DNA from 2 places in the Mesobacillus jeotgali genome. Region 2 is predicted to be linked to the other one. Evidence: riboswitches for the same ligand, from Rfam matches in the RefSeq annotation. Region 2 holds a riboswitch; the other holds the start of a gene.
The links. A riboswitch is a leader RNA that binds a small molecule or an ion and turns the genes downstream of it on or off. The one in region 2 is predicted to bind cyclic di-GMP.
Positions count from the first base shown of each region.

Region 1: it holds a riboswitch for cyclic di-GMP, as region 2 does, so the genes downstream of both, FOF60_RS22205 (DUF5068 domain-containing protein) here and FOF60_RS04490 (DUF5667 domain-containing protein) in region 2, are expected to answer to the same signal.

Region 1 covers NZ_CP109811.1:4,350,704-4,358,458, reverse strand. Annotated here, with positions in the region: gene FOF60_RS22225 (endo-1,4-beta-xylanase) at 1-659, shown strand, start outside; gene FOF60_RS22220 (polysaccharide deacetylase family protein) at 767-1,528, shown strand; gene FOF60_RS22215 (S-layer homology domain-containing protein) at 1,724-2,341, opposite strand; gene FOF60_RS22210 (S-layer homology domain-containing protein) at 2,549-4,012, shown strand; gene FOF60_RS22205 (DUF5068 domain-containing protein) at 4,054-5,304, opposite strand; cyclic di-GMP riboswitch class I at 5,660-5,742, opposite strand; gene pgaD (poly-beta-1,6-N-acetyl-D-glucosamine biosynthesis protein PgaD) at 6,019-6,387, opposite strand; gene pgaC (poly-beta-1,6-N-acetyl-D-glucosamine synthase) at 6,397-7,635, opposite strand.
Region 2 covers NZ_CP109811.1:896,606-904,360, forward strand. Annotated here, with positions in the region: gene FOF60_RS04465 (efflux RND transporter permease subunit) at 1-1,033, opposite strand, end outside; gene FOF60_RS04470 (2-phosphosulfolactate phosphatase) at 1,367-2,116, shown strand; gene FOF60_RS04475 (glycoside hydrolase family 18 protein) at 2,156-3,574, opposite strand; gene FOF60_RS04480 (QueT transporter family protein) at 3,816-4,301, opposite strand; PreQ1 riboswitch class I at 4,308-4,352, opposite strand; gene FOF60_RS04485 (pirin family protein) at 4,534-5,379, shown strand; cyclic di-GMP riboswitch class I at 5,447-5,530, shown strand; gene FOF60_RS04490 (DUF5667 domain-containing protein) at 5,620-6,900, shown strand; gene FOF60_RS04495 (FbpB family small basic protein) at 7,310-7,435, shown strand; gene FOF60_RS04500 (sporulation protein) at 7,456-7,755, shown strand, end outside.

The sequences.
Region 1 (7,755 bases), 1.4 Mb from region 2:
GCTATAAAAATGATGTGAGCTCATGGGATGTTGTCAATGAAGTAATTGATGAGTATGCGCCTAACGAAGAGGGCTTACGAGAATCTCCATGGTACCAAATTACAGGTAAAGAGTATATCAAGGTTGCTTTTGAAACGGCGAATCGCTTTGCCGCAAAGGACGCCAAGCTTTACATCAATGACTACAACACTGAGGTAGAACCGAAGAGAACCCACTTGTATAATCTGGTGAAGGAACTAGTTGAAGAGGGTGTTCCGATCGATGGAGTTGGGCATCAGGCACATATCCAAATCGGCTGGCCATCTCTTCAGGAAATGGAAGATTCCATTAACATGTTTGCTGAGTTAGGCCTTGACAATCAAATTACAGAGCTAGATGTAAGCCTCTATGGATGGCCGCCAAGACCTGCTTATCCATCTTATAATGAAATTCCAGAATTCGAATTCGAACGCCAGGCAGAACGCTATGATAAGCTGTTCGAACTTTATGAAAGTCTGGGAGACAAGATTAGCAGTGTGACATTCTGGGGTGTTGCCGATAACCATACTTGGCTGAATGACCGTGCCGAACAGTACAATGATGGAGTGGGAGTAGACGCGCCATTTGTATTCGATACTGAATACAATGCCAAGCCGGCTTATTGGGCTATTATTGACTAAAAGAATAAATAGCTTAATAGATTGCATTTCCTTGGGAATTCCTGCATCCACTTTGTTGTTTTAAACAACAAAGTGGATGCAGCTAAAAATAGGAGGGAACGGTGCGGATGAAAAAATTTAAAGGACTGTTTATGGCTTTGATCCTATTACTAATTGCAAGTACTCAATTCCAGCTGCCAGCCAACGCTAAACAAACTGAACAGGTTGAAATTCCTGTCTTGCTTTATCATGTCGTGAAACCTGATCCAGACCCGAATAATCCTTATCAATTCAGTCTGGAAGAATTTGAAAAGCATATGGCTTATCTTCATGAAAATGGCTACCGCACTTTAACAATGAAGCAATACTTTAACATCCTTGATAAAAAAGCGGCGATGCCAAATAAGCCAATTCTCCTGACGTTTGATGACAATTCAAATGATTTTTATCCGTATGTCTATCCAGTCCTGCAGAAGTATGGGATGAAGGCGACTCAATTCACGGTGTCCAATTGGGTGGATGGAAGCTGGAATATGACTTCAGATGAACTTCTGACAGTAATGGAGAACGGGGTAGATATCCAAAATCATTCCGTAACACATCCAGCGCTTGCCGATCTAACTAGGGAGCAGCAATACACAGAAATCAACGAAGCAACGAATGCCCTTAAAAAGTTAACAGGCAGAACAACAAATACCTTCGCCTATCCATATGGAAGCTATAATGCCGATACAATCTCCGTTTTAGAGGAACTAGGGTTTAAAGGCGCATTCAAAGTAGGCGGCGGACTCAGCACAGATCAAAGTGACCGATATGAACTGCCTCGGATTATGATCCTGCAAGAACATACTTTAGGGGATTTCATTAGAATGGTAGAGACGGGGTATTAAATTAAATGGAGAGTAGAGTCGGCCATGGGGGTTACCCTTTGGCAGGCTTTTTATGTTTGAAAATATAGACACTGATGATAGAAAAAGCAAATCGGCTGCCTCCATTGGTAAAACTTTCAGGGGGAAGCCAATAAGAAGCTCGGCTGTTTAAACAGACGAGCTTCTAGCATAAGTGTAAGACAGAGATTTCTCCGCTTAGTTTATTTTTTGCAAAGACCGTGATAGAAAGACTGAAAATTGAGCCCGAGTAATCGGCTCATATGGACGGAATGTTTTATCTGCAAAACCGTCTACGATGCCGTTATGGTAAGCGATGATGACGAAAGGTCCTGACAGTTGGCTTAATGAAACATCTGTAAAAGGATTTTCAGGATATGGCTGCTGATCTGATGGAGCAAGTGCGGATCTGATTAAATGAACGGTTGCATCTCCCCGGTTTACTGGTTGATGCGGGCGATAGGTGCCGTCACCAAATCCGGTCAGTACATCGATTAGTTCCAACTCATGAATATAGCCAGAACCCGTTACACTCGCTGGAACATCAGGAAACCTTGTGTCAACCGGCTGTTCCCCAGGTATTCCCTTTGCACGGCCAATCATAATGGCAGCTTGAGCGCGGGTGACAATTTCATTCGGCCTGAAAGTTCCGTCCGCATAGCCACCAATAATCCCTTTCTGCACCAAATACTCCATTTCTTCCTTTGCCCAGTGATTGGTGATGTCACTAAATGAGCTGGCTTTTGCTTCACCATTGAATACAAAGAGGCTTGAGGATAACATAGCGCTTAACAAAATCCGAGTTATTTTATTCATTACTCCTCCTCCTTACCATTTATTTACCATCTTTCTTTACCTTATCATCTCGATACTTAAATTGTATAACGATAAGGCATTATGATATAAAACTTAAGCTCTTTTATCCTTCCATTATCCTTCCAATTCTAGTAGACTGATAGATGGAATAAGAGGAAATATTCTCTATCTACATATTTAAAACACTCATCTAGGAGGGAAGAAGTAATGGCAATCTATAAATCTATTTACAAAAAGCTATTGGCAGCCGGAACTGCTGCTGTAGTGATGGCAAGCGTAGCTGCTCCGTCTGCGTCTGAAGCGGCTTTGCCGTTTGATGATGTACCAGAAAAATATCTATCATCGGTTGAATATCTTAATTCTAATGGGATTGTAAAGGGAACTGGAAATCTGTATGGTACAAATGATAGTATGACGCGCGGTACTACAGCAATTATGATTGCAAGAGCACTAGGACTAGAAAATGAAACTGCTCCAGATGCTGGCTTTCCAGACGTTGATGGGCAATATACCAACGCGGTGAATAATCTATCTTACCGAGGTATAATAAGCGGATCTGGCGGTAAATTCTTAACCAGTAAAAAGTTGACAAGAGGAGATATGGCTAAGATTCTTGTTAAAGCTTATAACATCCCGCTGAATGTGAAGAATTCACCATTTACCGATGCGACTGGCGCATTCGCTGACTATATTGATGCAATTTATGCTGCTGGTATCACCAAAGGGATATCTGCTAATAGTTTCGGAGCAACAAATGAGATTAAACGTGGTGATTTTGCGACTTTGCTGTTCAAAACTATTAATAGATTCGGAACTGCATGTGATTACGATCCAAACTCAACGGTAAATCCAGATCCACAGACAATCAATTGCTTGATTACGGAAGTGGCAAGAGATTCAAATGTTCCGCCGGAAATTGTTAAGGCAGTTGCCGAGAAGGAAAGCGGCTGGGTACAGTTTGTTGATGGAAATCCACTAAAGAACTCAAATGGTGATGGCGGCATTGGCTTGATGCAAATTACTAACAAGGCTGGCTACACTGAACAACAACTGGGATACAATGTGAAGGAAAACATCAAAGCAGGTGTTAACTTTTTGACAACGGCGTTTTACGATCGTTCCGATCTGCCGAAAATCAATAACCATGACCCTAAGATGCTTGAAAGCTGGTATTTTGCTGTGATGGCCTATAATGGCATTGTTCCTAAGAACAGTCCTGTAGTACAGGCAACTGGACAAAGGAATACGTTAGCTTATCAAGAATTGGTTTTTGACATTTTGGATAAAGGGAACCTCTATGCAGGCGATCCACAGCTTGAAACCAATATTGATAAGCTGGATTTGAAAAAGGAAGACTTCCAGTACGATCCGAATACAGGAACACCAATCAAGTTCCTTAAAAAATCATATCAGTTGAACGCAGCTGACCTGACTCCGTCAACACAATTTTTCAAAGTAGGGGACATTGTGACATACGATTCAAACCGCCTGCGTGCGATTCCTTCAAGAAGTGGATCTGAAATTGCAATAACCACAGGTTCTAGGGTGAAAATAATCGGCGAACCAATGGCCGATCAAAATTCAAAATCCGCAAATCATTTTGTATGGTACCTCGTCGAGGACGTCAATACAAGAAAAATCGGCTACATTGCATCACCATATATCAAATAAAGATAACAGGCACCATCCAATAAATGGATGGTGCCTGAACTTTATCTTGGCAGGTTGAAGGTGGCGGTTTTTCCTTTGAAGGCTTCGTTGCCGTCTTTCCCTATAAACGGTCCGAATTCTAGGGTGAATTTCTTGTACAGGTCGAATTCGTCTTTTCTGAATAGGAAGACGTGCAGTTTTTCACCTTGCTGGCCTGCTGCGATTTCGAGCGGCTGGCTTGGCTCAGCGATACCCTGGCTGAAGTAACGTGCACGGTTATCATCAATATTCAGGATTGTGCCAAGGTTGGTAATGCTGACTGCCTCACTTGATTGGTTATCGATATTCACTTTCACTGTCAGTGCTGTTATACCGTTTTCACCGAAGTCAGTGAACATCTCTTTGTTGGCTTCTGTTGGGATGATTTCCGTGTACTGTACACCGTCAAGTGTCACCTTTACATCGCCAATTTGCTGGGTCTCATTGATTCCGCTCTTCTCGAAGATCATCTTCTTATCAGCCCAGTTATCAGAAGTCAAACGGTCCTGGTAGAATTCCTGCTGGGAGGCAACCTGCTTGGATTGCTCATCGTTGTAAACAAAATCGTAGGATTGTGAATTTTGCAGATAGCTATTTTCAAAGCTATCATTATCAGCCACTCCACCCTCGATTATGTACTTCGGCTTTACTGTCTTCATTCTCTCAAACTCTTCATTTGTTAGGGCAAAGGTCACCATTCCAGATACCTTTTCCTTTGGCTCGTATAAGGTAAAATCATCTTGATTCTGCTTGATCATAAAAATCTTCTGTTCTTCCGGAATCAAGTTACTCCCGTCTGACTGGATAAAATCAAAATCATTCGCCAGCTGCAGACGGTGGTAGTTCGAATACCACATTTTTTTGTCTGTTCCGTTTTCAATAGTGACTTTAGCAGTAACGACATATCCTTCTGTTTGATCGTCAAACCATACTTTCGTGCTATCATTTATGTCAGTCACCTTTGCAATTTCATATCCATCGACCGAAACCTTGAAACCATTCATATCATGAGTATATTTAGCATCATTGTTTGTGAAGACAACCTCTATATTTCCCTCTGTTTCCTCAGCGATCGCCGGGTTTAGTTCGCCATTAGAACTAGCTGACGACTCAGTTTTTTCCTCTGAATCTTCTTTTTCCTCTTTCGCTTCTTCCTTGTCTTCCGTTTTCGGTTTCGTTTCAGCCTCTGCCTTCGAAGCTTTTTCATCATTTCCACAAGCACTTAAGACAAGCATCAACGAAAACAGTACCCATACAAACTTTTTTTGATCCATAATTCACAACCCTTTCTTTTGTACAGACCATACAATATAGGTCTTTTGCAAATGACTTTTCCATTATATAGAAAAGATGTGTGAAATATCGAATAATTTACATTTATTTACCAAAAATGAGAAGAAAGGCCCAAATTAAAAAAAGTGACAGGCACCATCCAATAATTGGATGGTGCCTGTCACCCTTAGATTTGGTTGGCAAGTAGTGTGACTAATGCGCTAAGTATAATAGATAGGAGAATGAGGGAGGCGTACATAATAGCTTTGTTTCGTTTTTTTCTCCTGAGCTTGGCTTCTGGTGTGAGGTGCTGGTAGATTGTCGACATCAAATAAATCCCCTTTTACTATGTAGTTTGATGGCAGCTGGCAGGCGTAGTTTTTGCTTTAGCCCCTATAGCTTTGCGTCATTGCCTTTCAGCAATTTTGCCCTTAAGACATAAAGAAAATTCTGAAATGAATAAATGCACTATGAACTTTCTTTCCCGGTTGAGTAGCCGGTTAAACAGGAAACTGCTGTATTTTTTGAAAATGAGTCTTACTGACTAGTGAGGAATTGGTATGAGGTAATAAAGAAGATTAGGTTTAAAAAGGGATGTTTATTGTCAATTTAAATGGCCGATGACAAAAACACCTCCATAGGGTGGTTACTATGGAGGTGCAGTTCAATACGTACATTGGAATGGTTTCCGAAAAAACAATGTGTTCTCGCTAATTTTACTTCCGATCAATATAACTATTGTCTTGGATTATACCCAGTTCGTCTTCGGTCACCTGAAAATACTCAGCCAGTTCTTTTTCGCCTGTCTGAGGCGGGAAGGTCCTTCTTTTAAGCGGTCCGTATTTGCGCCTGTTATAGGAACTCCACCAGCTGAGGAAAGCGGCACTCAGGATCACCACGAGGATGGTGATAAGGATAATTGAATTCGCATTAGCTAAATTCAGTTCAAGGAAGGTGAAATCCAGGGTACCTTCGTAATGAGTAATGAAGTTATACAGAAACAATGCGAGAAATGCCCAGCCGAACAAGGTGAAGAGAAGATCTATGAGTTTTCGCGGTTTGGACTGCTTGTTGTTTATGATCATGTTGTCTCCTTATAAATGGAGTCCGCGGTCAGGACTTTCCCAGGTTGCGAACTGTTTTTTGTTTTTCTTGAGGATCTTTAGCCCTCTTGGGAGCGCCCTGATCACAAGCAGGGCATTGATATGCCAGTAAAGGATTGGGTACCAGATTCCCCAAAGCATGTATTTCAAGATTCCTTTTTCATACTTCTTCTCAATGAATAGGGCGACGAGGAATTGCAGCAGACAAATGATAGATAGATAGTTTCCGATCCACAAAGTTGGCATGATGAATTCCTGATGGAAAAAGTATCTGTACAGCATAATGAGCAGCGAGACAAACCAGGTGATTGACCAAAGAACGCTCAGCACCTGCTCGAGATAGACAGGATACAGCCTCCGCTGACGCCAGTCGAGAAAGATATCCATATGGCGGAGGGTGACCTCGATACCGCCCTGGGTCCATCTCAGCCGCTGCTTCCAGATTCCCCTCAATGTTTCTGGAACGAGCATCCAGCATAGTGCCTTCGGTTCGTAGCGAACATCCCAGAATCTCCTTTGCAGCTTCCACGTAATACCAATGTCGTCCGTGATCAGGTCAGTATCCCACATCCCCGCGTCCAGGAGGGCTTTTTTACGAAAAACGACAAATACTCCGGAAACTGTCATCACTTTTCCGAGCACTCTTTGCGTCCTTTTTATCAGACCAATAATGCTGGCGTATTCTACAAGCTGGATTTTCGCAAGCAGGCTTGTCCGGTTGCGGATTCTTGGGTTGCCGGTTACCGCTCCCACTCTTTCCCCATTATTAGGAGTAATGAAATGCGGGACGATATAGTTGAGTGCATCCTTGTCGAGGATGGCGTCACTATCAATTGTTGCGATGAGCTCACCTTTGGAAGCGAGCACACCCTGTTTCAGGGCATTTGCTTTGCCTTTGTTATTTGCAATGTTGACGACACGCAATCTTGGATAGATGTCTAATAATGATTTCAGTATCTCAAGTGTACGGTCCTTGCTGCCATCATTGATGACAATCACTTCATAATCCGGATAATTGAGATCTGATGCATATTTTACTGTTTCCTCGATTGTCTGTTCCTCGTTATATGCAGGAATCATCAGAGAAACGAAGGGTAAATCCTTGATATTTTCTTCAGGAATGAAATTGCGTTTTTCTTTTTTTACATAATAAATCAAGCTTCCTGTAACCCAAATAATTCCCATTACCAGTGGATAATAGAATAGAAACAGCACTAAGAAGTTAACCAAATTTGCACCCGTCCTATTTAAAAATTTCAGTAGTATTAAGATGATATTACTTTGCTGGGTTGCAGATTAGCAATCTTTAATATTTGGTAGTATTTGGAGAGTTCTGACCGGAGGATTTGG
Region 2 (7,755 bases):
GGATGGCAACGGCAATAGCAGCACCAATCAGGATATTGCTCGTCACTCCATCAATTGAGTCCTTAACATAGTCCGCCTGAGCGACCATTTCATTCAATTCCACGCCGCTGATCAAGCCTTCCTCGCGAATTTGTTTGATTTCTTCACGCACAGCTTCCGCCATCTCGATTTGAGTGGCATCGGCTACTCTGCCTACCTGGACAAAAATGAAATCCTTGGAGCCATTTTTCCAGACGAATGAGGAACTTTCCAGTGGCTGTAGTTTTACGTCAGCAATCTGTGATAATTTAATATAACCGTTCGCTGCCGGGACCTGCAGGTTTTTAACATTCTCAACAGATTCCAGCTGTGTATTCCATCTAAGGGAAGGAGAGTTTGTTTCATTGTTCAGCTGGCCCAGGGTTGCTTCATTGTTTGCCTGCTGGATTGCCCCTATCACCTGTGCTGCATCAAGCCCATTTTTAAAAAGTTCGTCACGCTTTAGTTCAACTGTCACTTCTTTTTCAACGCTGCCTGACAGCGAGACATCATGTACTTCAGGGAGAGCTTCCAGTCTCGGTTCCAGTATGTTCTTAGCGAAGGCTGTCATCTTCTCCATGTCAGTGCCAGAAACATCCATGAAAAAGTCGTAAGCCTGACTAGTGCCAAATTGTCCGGTCATCACGTCTTTGACACCGCTTATATCGGAGGTAGTGGAATTCACCACTGACTCGACTTCCTTGAATACTTCCTCACCGCGCCCCCGTTCAATCGTCAGCTGCATGGAGCTCTTCCCAATGTTGCTGCTTGAAAGGACTTCTTCAACCCCTTCAATTCCAAGAATCTTTTTTTCAAGCGGGGAAGTGATTGATCTTTCGACTTCAATCGCCGGCATCTCCCCAGCATAGATTTCTACATAAGCACCATCCATTTTAATCGATGGAAAGAGCTCCTTATCCAGCTTTAAAACTGAAAAGCTGCCAATCAATAAAACTAATACAACCATTAAACTGACTAAAATCTTTCTTTGGACAATAAACCTTAATAAATTCATAAAATCCTCCCAATATTATCGTAAAATAGGAATGTAAAAAATTTCTATTTTATGCACCCGAAGACAGATTATACACACTTTTATAGGAAAATATAACTATAATTTTGTAAATTTATAATTACATTTCCATAAAAATACCTAATTAAGTATGGGAAGCTGAGTGGAAAATAGAATTTTTTTTAGTTCCTTTAAGATATTTCCATTTTATCCCTTGATGTAGAGTCCCATAATGAGCCAGAGACAGATTTTAATATAGGGCTGAAGACTGAGAAGGAGTAGGCTGCAAAAAGGAGAATAAATAACATCCATAGAAAAATGAGAGGGTGGGTTCAAATGTTCAGTCAGTCTCCTTATGAATGCAAACTGGAATGGGGAAGGCGCGGGGCGAGAGATGCAGCGGAGCGTGGAGACATAATCATCATTGTTGATGTACTTAGCTTTTCGTCCACCATTGTCGCTGCATTGAGCGCAGGGGCAGTGATCTTTCCATATCCACCAAATCTCGACGGGAAAAAATACGCGAGCAGCATTGGGGCAAAGTATATACTTGGCAGGGCAGAAGCAGCAAGGAGGGGATATCCCACCTTATCGCCGGTGACATTTAATGAGGAGCATCGGAACGAGCGGTATGTTTTAACTTCTCTTAATGGTGCATATTGTTCGTGGATTGCTTCCAGGGTGCCGGCGTTATTGATTGGCTCATTCCTAAATGCTTCAGCAGCAGCTTTTCTAGCCGATAAGCTGCAGCAGAAAACAGGAGCAGACATTACAGTCATTCCTTGCGGGGAAATGTGGAATGATGCTCGTGAAAATGAAGATCGGCTCAGGCCTTCGATTGAAGATTATTTAGGAGCCGGGGCAATCCTTGCAGAACTTGGCGGCAGGAAATCCCCGGAAGCTGAGGTATGCGCTGGAGCTTATAAAAGTTCGGAATCTCGATTAAAGGAATTGGTTTGGGATTCAGGCAGCGGACGTGAATTGCGCGAGAGAGGTTTTGAGGAAGATGTCCACTATTGCAGTCAATTAAATCTTACGGACATCGTGCCCGTTTTAAAAAAAGGAAGGTTTATCATATATAAATAGAAAGTGCCTGGCTTGAAGCCAGACACTTTCAAACAGAAGCTATGTTAATTTTTTTATATTAAAGTTATCCTCCAGCAATGCCCAGTTTTGCGGGAATGGATAGCCGAGCACCCAGTAGCTGACGCCGCGCAGGTTGTACTGTTTGATCAAATCAAATTTTGCCTGGGCACTTCGGGCGTCTTCGAACCATACTTCGTGCTGCCGGCCCTGTTCATCGGTATAGCGGAAATATGGTGAGGCGGCCACTGTGTCATACTGGATCGCTGCTCCATATTTGATGGCGCGGCTGACTGCTTCCTGCGGACTGTATGTTTCAGCTTCCTGGCCCTGAACATGCGGGATGATCCAGTCCCTGGCATATAGCTGAAAGCCCATTAGAATCTTATTCCTTGGAATCGCAGTAACCGCATAATCAAGCACTCTGCGAATTTCATTCAAAGGTGAAACAGCCTGAGGTGAACCATAGCGGTATCCCCATTCATAGGTCATTAATACGACGAAATCTGCTATCCTGCCGTGTGCGGGATAATCATGCGCTTCATACAATAATCCTTTCTGGTCTGCCCTGACTTTCGGCGCAAGGGAAGTTGAAACGAAATAGCCTTCTTTATGAAGAGCATCAACGGCTTCCTGAAGAAATGTATTATAAAGCTCACGGTCGGCAGGAAGGACATTTTCAAAGTCGATATTAAGGCCCCGGTAACCTTTTTCACGCATGACGGAAAGGATATTATTAAGGAGAGTGGCGCGATTTGCTTCACTGGCGAGAACCTCATGGGCAATATTCTCTCCGGCTTCAGTGGCTGTAAAGTTGGTGATCGACATCATTGGCAGTGCCCCTTGTGCCAGTCCTGTCTGGATAGCTTCGGTATCATCCTTCATATAAAGGACAAGCGATCCGTCAGGCTGGATGACATAAGCGAACGGAGCGATATAGGTCATCAGATCGGCAACTTCGCCGACCAGCTCAATGGCCTTTTCGTCAGAATGGTAGGTAAAGGCATTGGATTCAATCGTTGGTTTAGGTTTTGGAATGACGAGAATCGTCCCTGGATACAGCAGATTCGGATTTTGGATTTGATTGGCCTTGATGATTGACTGTACGGTTACACCATAACGCTGGGAAATTTGCCATAGGGTTTCGCCACGTTGAATGGTGTGGCGGGCTGCGGGTATACGGAGAACGGTTCCAGGATAGATCAGAGCAGGGTTGGTGATGGCATTGGCCCGGATAATGGCATCTACGGTCGTTCCGTAACGCTGGGCAATTGACCACAATGCCTCACCATATTGAACTGAATGGAAAGCATCATAAGATGGAATAAGCAAAGCCTGGCCCACGGCCAATTGGTTTGGATTTTCCAGGCCATTAATTTCGCTGATTTGTGTTACGCTGACCTGATATCTGCTTGAAATCTGCCACAGAGCTTCCCCTCTTTGCACAACATGAATGATCATAATGAACCCCCTCAGGAAAAAGTCCTACAATATGCTATGAGCAAAAAAGGAATTATATGTTGAAGGAGGATCGTTTATTAATCTCTAAATAGGATTTGAAAAAAAATTTTACGGCGAGGAAATTGAAAAAACGAAAGAGAAGATATTAAAATCGCTGACTTGTATGGTGAAAATCTTGTTGGAAACTGGTTCAGCCCATAACAAAACGCATGGACACCCTGTCCATGCGTTTTCATCTATCTTAAACTAGTTTTTCAAGGTTTACTCGTTTGTGAATCGCAAGCATGACAGGTATACCTATGGCCATTACCGTGAATTCACCTGCAGCCGTTGTCAGCCATGTGAACCAGAATGGCAATTGGAATGCCAGGTTCAGTTCAATCGCAATCAGGAACATCGTGAACGTGAAGACTAATGTGTTCACAATCATACGGCCGATGATACTTTTAATATATTTGGCTGTGAAAATCGTAATCAGCAGGGATAATACTGACTGGCCGACTCCAAAGACGAGGTCATAGGCGACCATTGGCGAGAAAAGCAGGTTTGTTAAAAATACACCTAATACTATTCCGAAGAAATACTTCTTATTGAAAACAATCAGGTGATTAAACATTTCCGACACGCGGAACTGTACATTGGTAAAGCCAAATGGCTGGATGACGGCAGAAACGGCAATATATAAAGCAGCCAGAATCCCGTTCCGGACAATCGTTCTAGTATTCATTTTTCATCTCTCCTAGTTTTTTTACGTGGGATGGTTACGAACCACGTTATTTAAAAGCCAATTTAATATTATATAGGATAAAAGGCCTTCTCACAATATAATTTTTCTTAGAATAATAGATATTGGGCCAACAATGAATATCTCAGTTTAAAGTATCTTTATTTTAAAATATGTCGCGGGATTGTTATAATTTAGGGATAGTAACTACAGTTCGTTAAAAGGGGTTTTCAAAATGTTCAAAAGAGATGTCAATAAACATTGGACAGTTCAATATGAGGAAAGAGGGATGCCGCATGTCCAGGCAGGACTTGTGCTGAATCCCCAGAACTGGAGGGAATTGGACCCCTTCATTTTAATGGCGGAGGACTGGTTTAAGCGTGGTACTTTTTCCGATCACCCGCATCGCGGCTTCCAGACAATCACGTATATCATTGATGGCAGGCTAGAGCACATTGACAACCATGGCGGCCACAGCATCCTGGAGTCTGGTGACATCCAGTACATGAACGCTGGCAGTGGTGCGCGGCATGCTGAAGAGGCAGTAGACAATGACATAGCGCATACACTGCAGCTCTGGCTGAATCTGCCTAAGGATTTAAAAGGGACAACCACTTCTTACCAAAATGTGTATTCCGAACACGCTCCTGTAGTCCAGTTCGAAGGCGGTACCTTAAAGGTGTACTCAGGAGAAACTGCCGGAGTGAAAGGACCACTCGAACCACTGGTACCTTTTACCCTATCAGAAATTCAGCTGGCTGAGGGAGCGGAGTTCGCATATGAATTACCCGAAGGACATAACGCATTCCTTTACGTACTTTCAGGTGATATAGAGGCAGGTTCAAGCCAAACAAACCTTAAAAAGTCTTCCGCAGCAACATTGACCTTTAAAGACGGCGGCGAAGGCCTAAGTGAAATTTTACTAAAAGCAAATCAGCGATCCCGCGTTTTGGTATACTCCGGTAAGCCAATCAAAGAAGAAGTGGTCGCCTACGGACCGTTCGTGATGAATTCGATGGAGGAGATTCGCCAGGCTTACCGTGATTATCAGGAAGGGAAATTCGGCAAGGCGGCTGAATAACCTAAACTTTTTAAAACTTTCTATTTATTTTTCTCTGTCGAAAAAGTAAGATAAAAGTAGAATTAAAATCCGATAATGGCAAACCCAGGGAAATCTGGGGACGCAAAGCTACAGGGGCTAAAGTCATCGACCATGCCAGCCAGTTGCCGAAGATTCACATATCTTATGTATGTGCTGCTCTTCGGACAGCACTTTTTTTGTCGATTTTAATTCCAATATGGTAAAAGTGGAGGTATTGGAATGAAGAAGATTTTAGCATCAACATTATTGACAGGAATGCTGGCTTTTGGAACAGGAGTCTCTGCAGATGAGATAGTCGAAACGGTAGATCCGGGTACGACTCCTGACGAGTTTTTATTTACGTTTGATCAATTGTTTGAGGAATTGAAGATTCTGGTAACCTTCGATGATGAACAAGAAGCCCAGCTTTTGCTTGAATTCGCAAACGAGAGATTGGCTGAAGCCACAGCGATGTCAGCTGAAGAAAAAGCAGAATTCGTTCAAGCTGCCTTTGAGGAATACTTAGCGGCACTTGAGGAAGCCCAGGAAAAGGTAACGGAAGTGATTGTAGAAGATGGGACCGATGCTGAAGGGGAAGAAAGTCTGACGGAAGGGCTTGAAGAAGCATCTGAAGTTGAAGATGAGTTGACTGAAGAACTTGAGGATGAGCTGAAGGAAGAGGTTGAAGAAGCAACGGAACAAGCAAAGATCGTTGCTAATGTAGTGGAAGATTTGGACCAGGAAATGGTTGCTCAGCTGCGTGAACAGGAGTTGGGATATGGCCAAATCGCCCAAATCTTCTGGCTGGCAGAAGCAGCTGGTAAAACAGTAGAGGAAATCACTGCTTTATATACAGAAGAAAAGATCGGATTCGGCCAGGCAGCCAAGCAGCTAGGTGTCCATCCTTCGCAAATGAAAGGTCTCGCATCAGGCAAAAAACAGGAATCTGAAGAAGAAAAAGATGAAGATACAGAAACTGATGAAAATACCGATGCGTCCGAAAAAGAGAGCAACACAGAAGATACCGAACAGCAAGTGGAGGAAACTGAAGCTGTAAATGAAAATGAAAGTGATGAGACAGCCACTGAAAATTCCACTGTCGAGCAGGTAAGTGCTGCTTCAGCACAAAGTATTGCAAAAGATGAAAAGAAGTCTGAAGAGAAGCAAGCTATAGCATCGAAAAATGCCGAAGAAAAACAACTAGAGAAAGAAAAGAAAGCAGAATCCAAGCAAAAAGAGGCAGCCGAAAAAGCTGAAGAGCAACAAAAGGAAGCTGCCAAAAAAGCTGAAGAGCAACAAAAAGAAGCTGCTAAAAAAGCTGAAGAAAAAAAGCGTGAAGAAGCTAAAAAAGAAGAAGAAAGAAAGCGTGAAGAAGCCAAGGAAGAAGAAGAAAGAAAACGTGAAGAAGCCAAGAAAAATAAAGAAAAACAAGAAGATGAAGCCAACGAAGATGATGATGAGCAGGACGATGAGGGTGATGAAAAGGGAAACAAGGAAAAAGGCAAAAATAACGGTAAGTAAAAGTTATCAAGAGTCAATGCTAGAACACTACCTCCCAGTTTGATTCCAATCAATTGACGGAATGCGCACTGTCATGTATCATAATCGTATACATTTGAATAGTTTCTCCTAAAGGGGAGTAGCTTTCACAACAGAGTCGTCATTACGGAGATCACTCCCGGCTTTGTTGGCAACGATAGTTGTTAGCAAGACCTTTGCCATATTTGGTGAAGGTCTTTATTTGTTTTCAGACCTTCACCTGAGCGGGTGAAGGTATTTTTATGGGTAACCTTATAAGATCAAAAAAAAGGGTTTCCCACAAGCATGTGCAAGAGCAAGGAATGTAGAAACATTTTATAAATCTTCTATAGATATAAAGAGGCATTTTCCTAACGATCAACATAAATTTAAGTATTGGAGTGTGGATGTTGTGAAGAAATTAAAGATTAGTTTTAATGAGCTTGTCAAAAAGAACAAGGAAGAATTGTTAGCAGACCAAAAGCGGATCGAGATAATTGAGAAGCGGCTTGATGACAAATACACCAATCCAAAATAGTTAATAGACGGAGGAACAGGATGTTATTAAGGAAGTATATGTCTTTGCTCGGAGTAGGATCCGCCCAGATTGACCTGATTTTGGAGAAGGATGTTTTAATCCCTGGGGAGTCAGTGAATGGAAAATTCTTGATCAAGGGCGGAACGGTTGACCAGGACCTGCAGTTGATTGAGTGTGCTCTTGTCATGGTTAACCTGAAGTCGGAAGCTGAAAAGGTACTGGATACTGTAACAATTGATGTGCCGTTAAGGATCCAGCCGAATGGGAATGATGATGTGCCGTTCACCTTCCTGCTGCCAGATGATGTTCCTCCTTCAAAT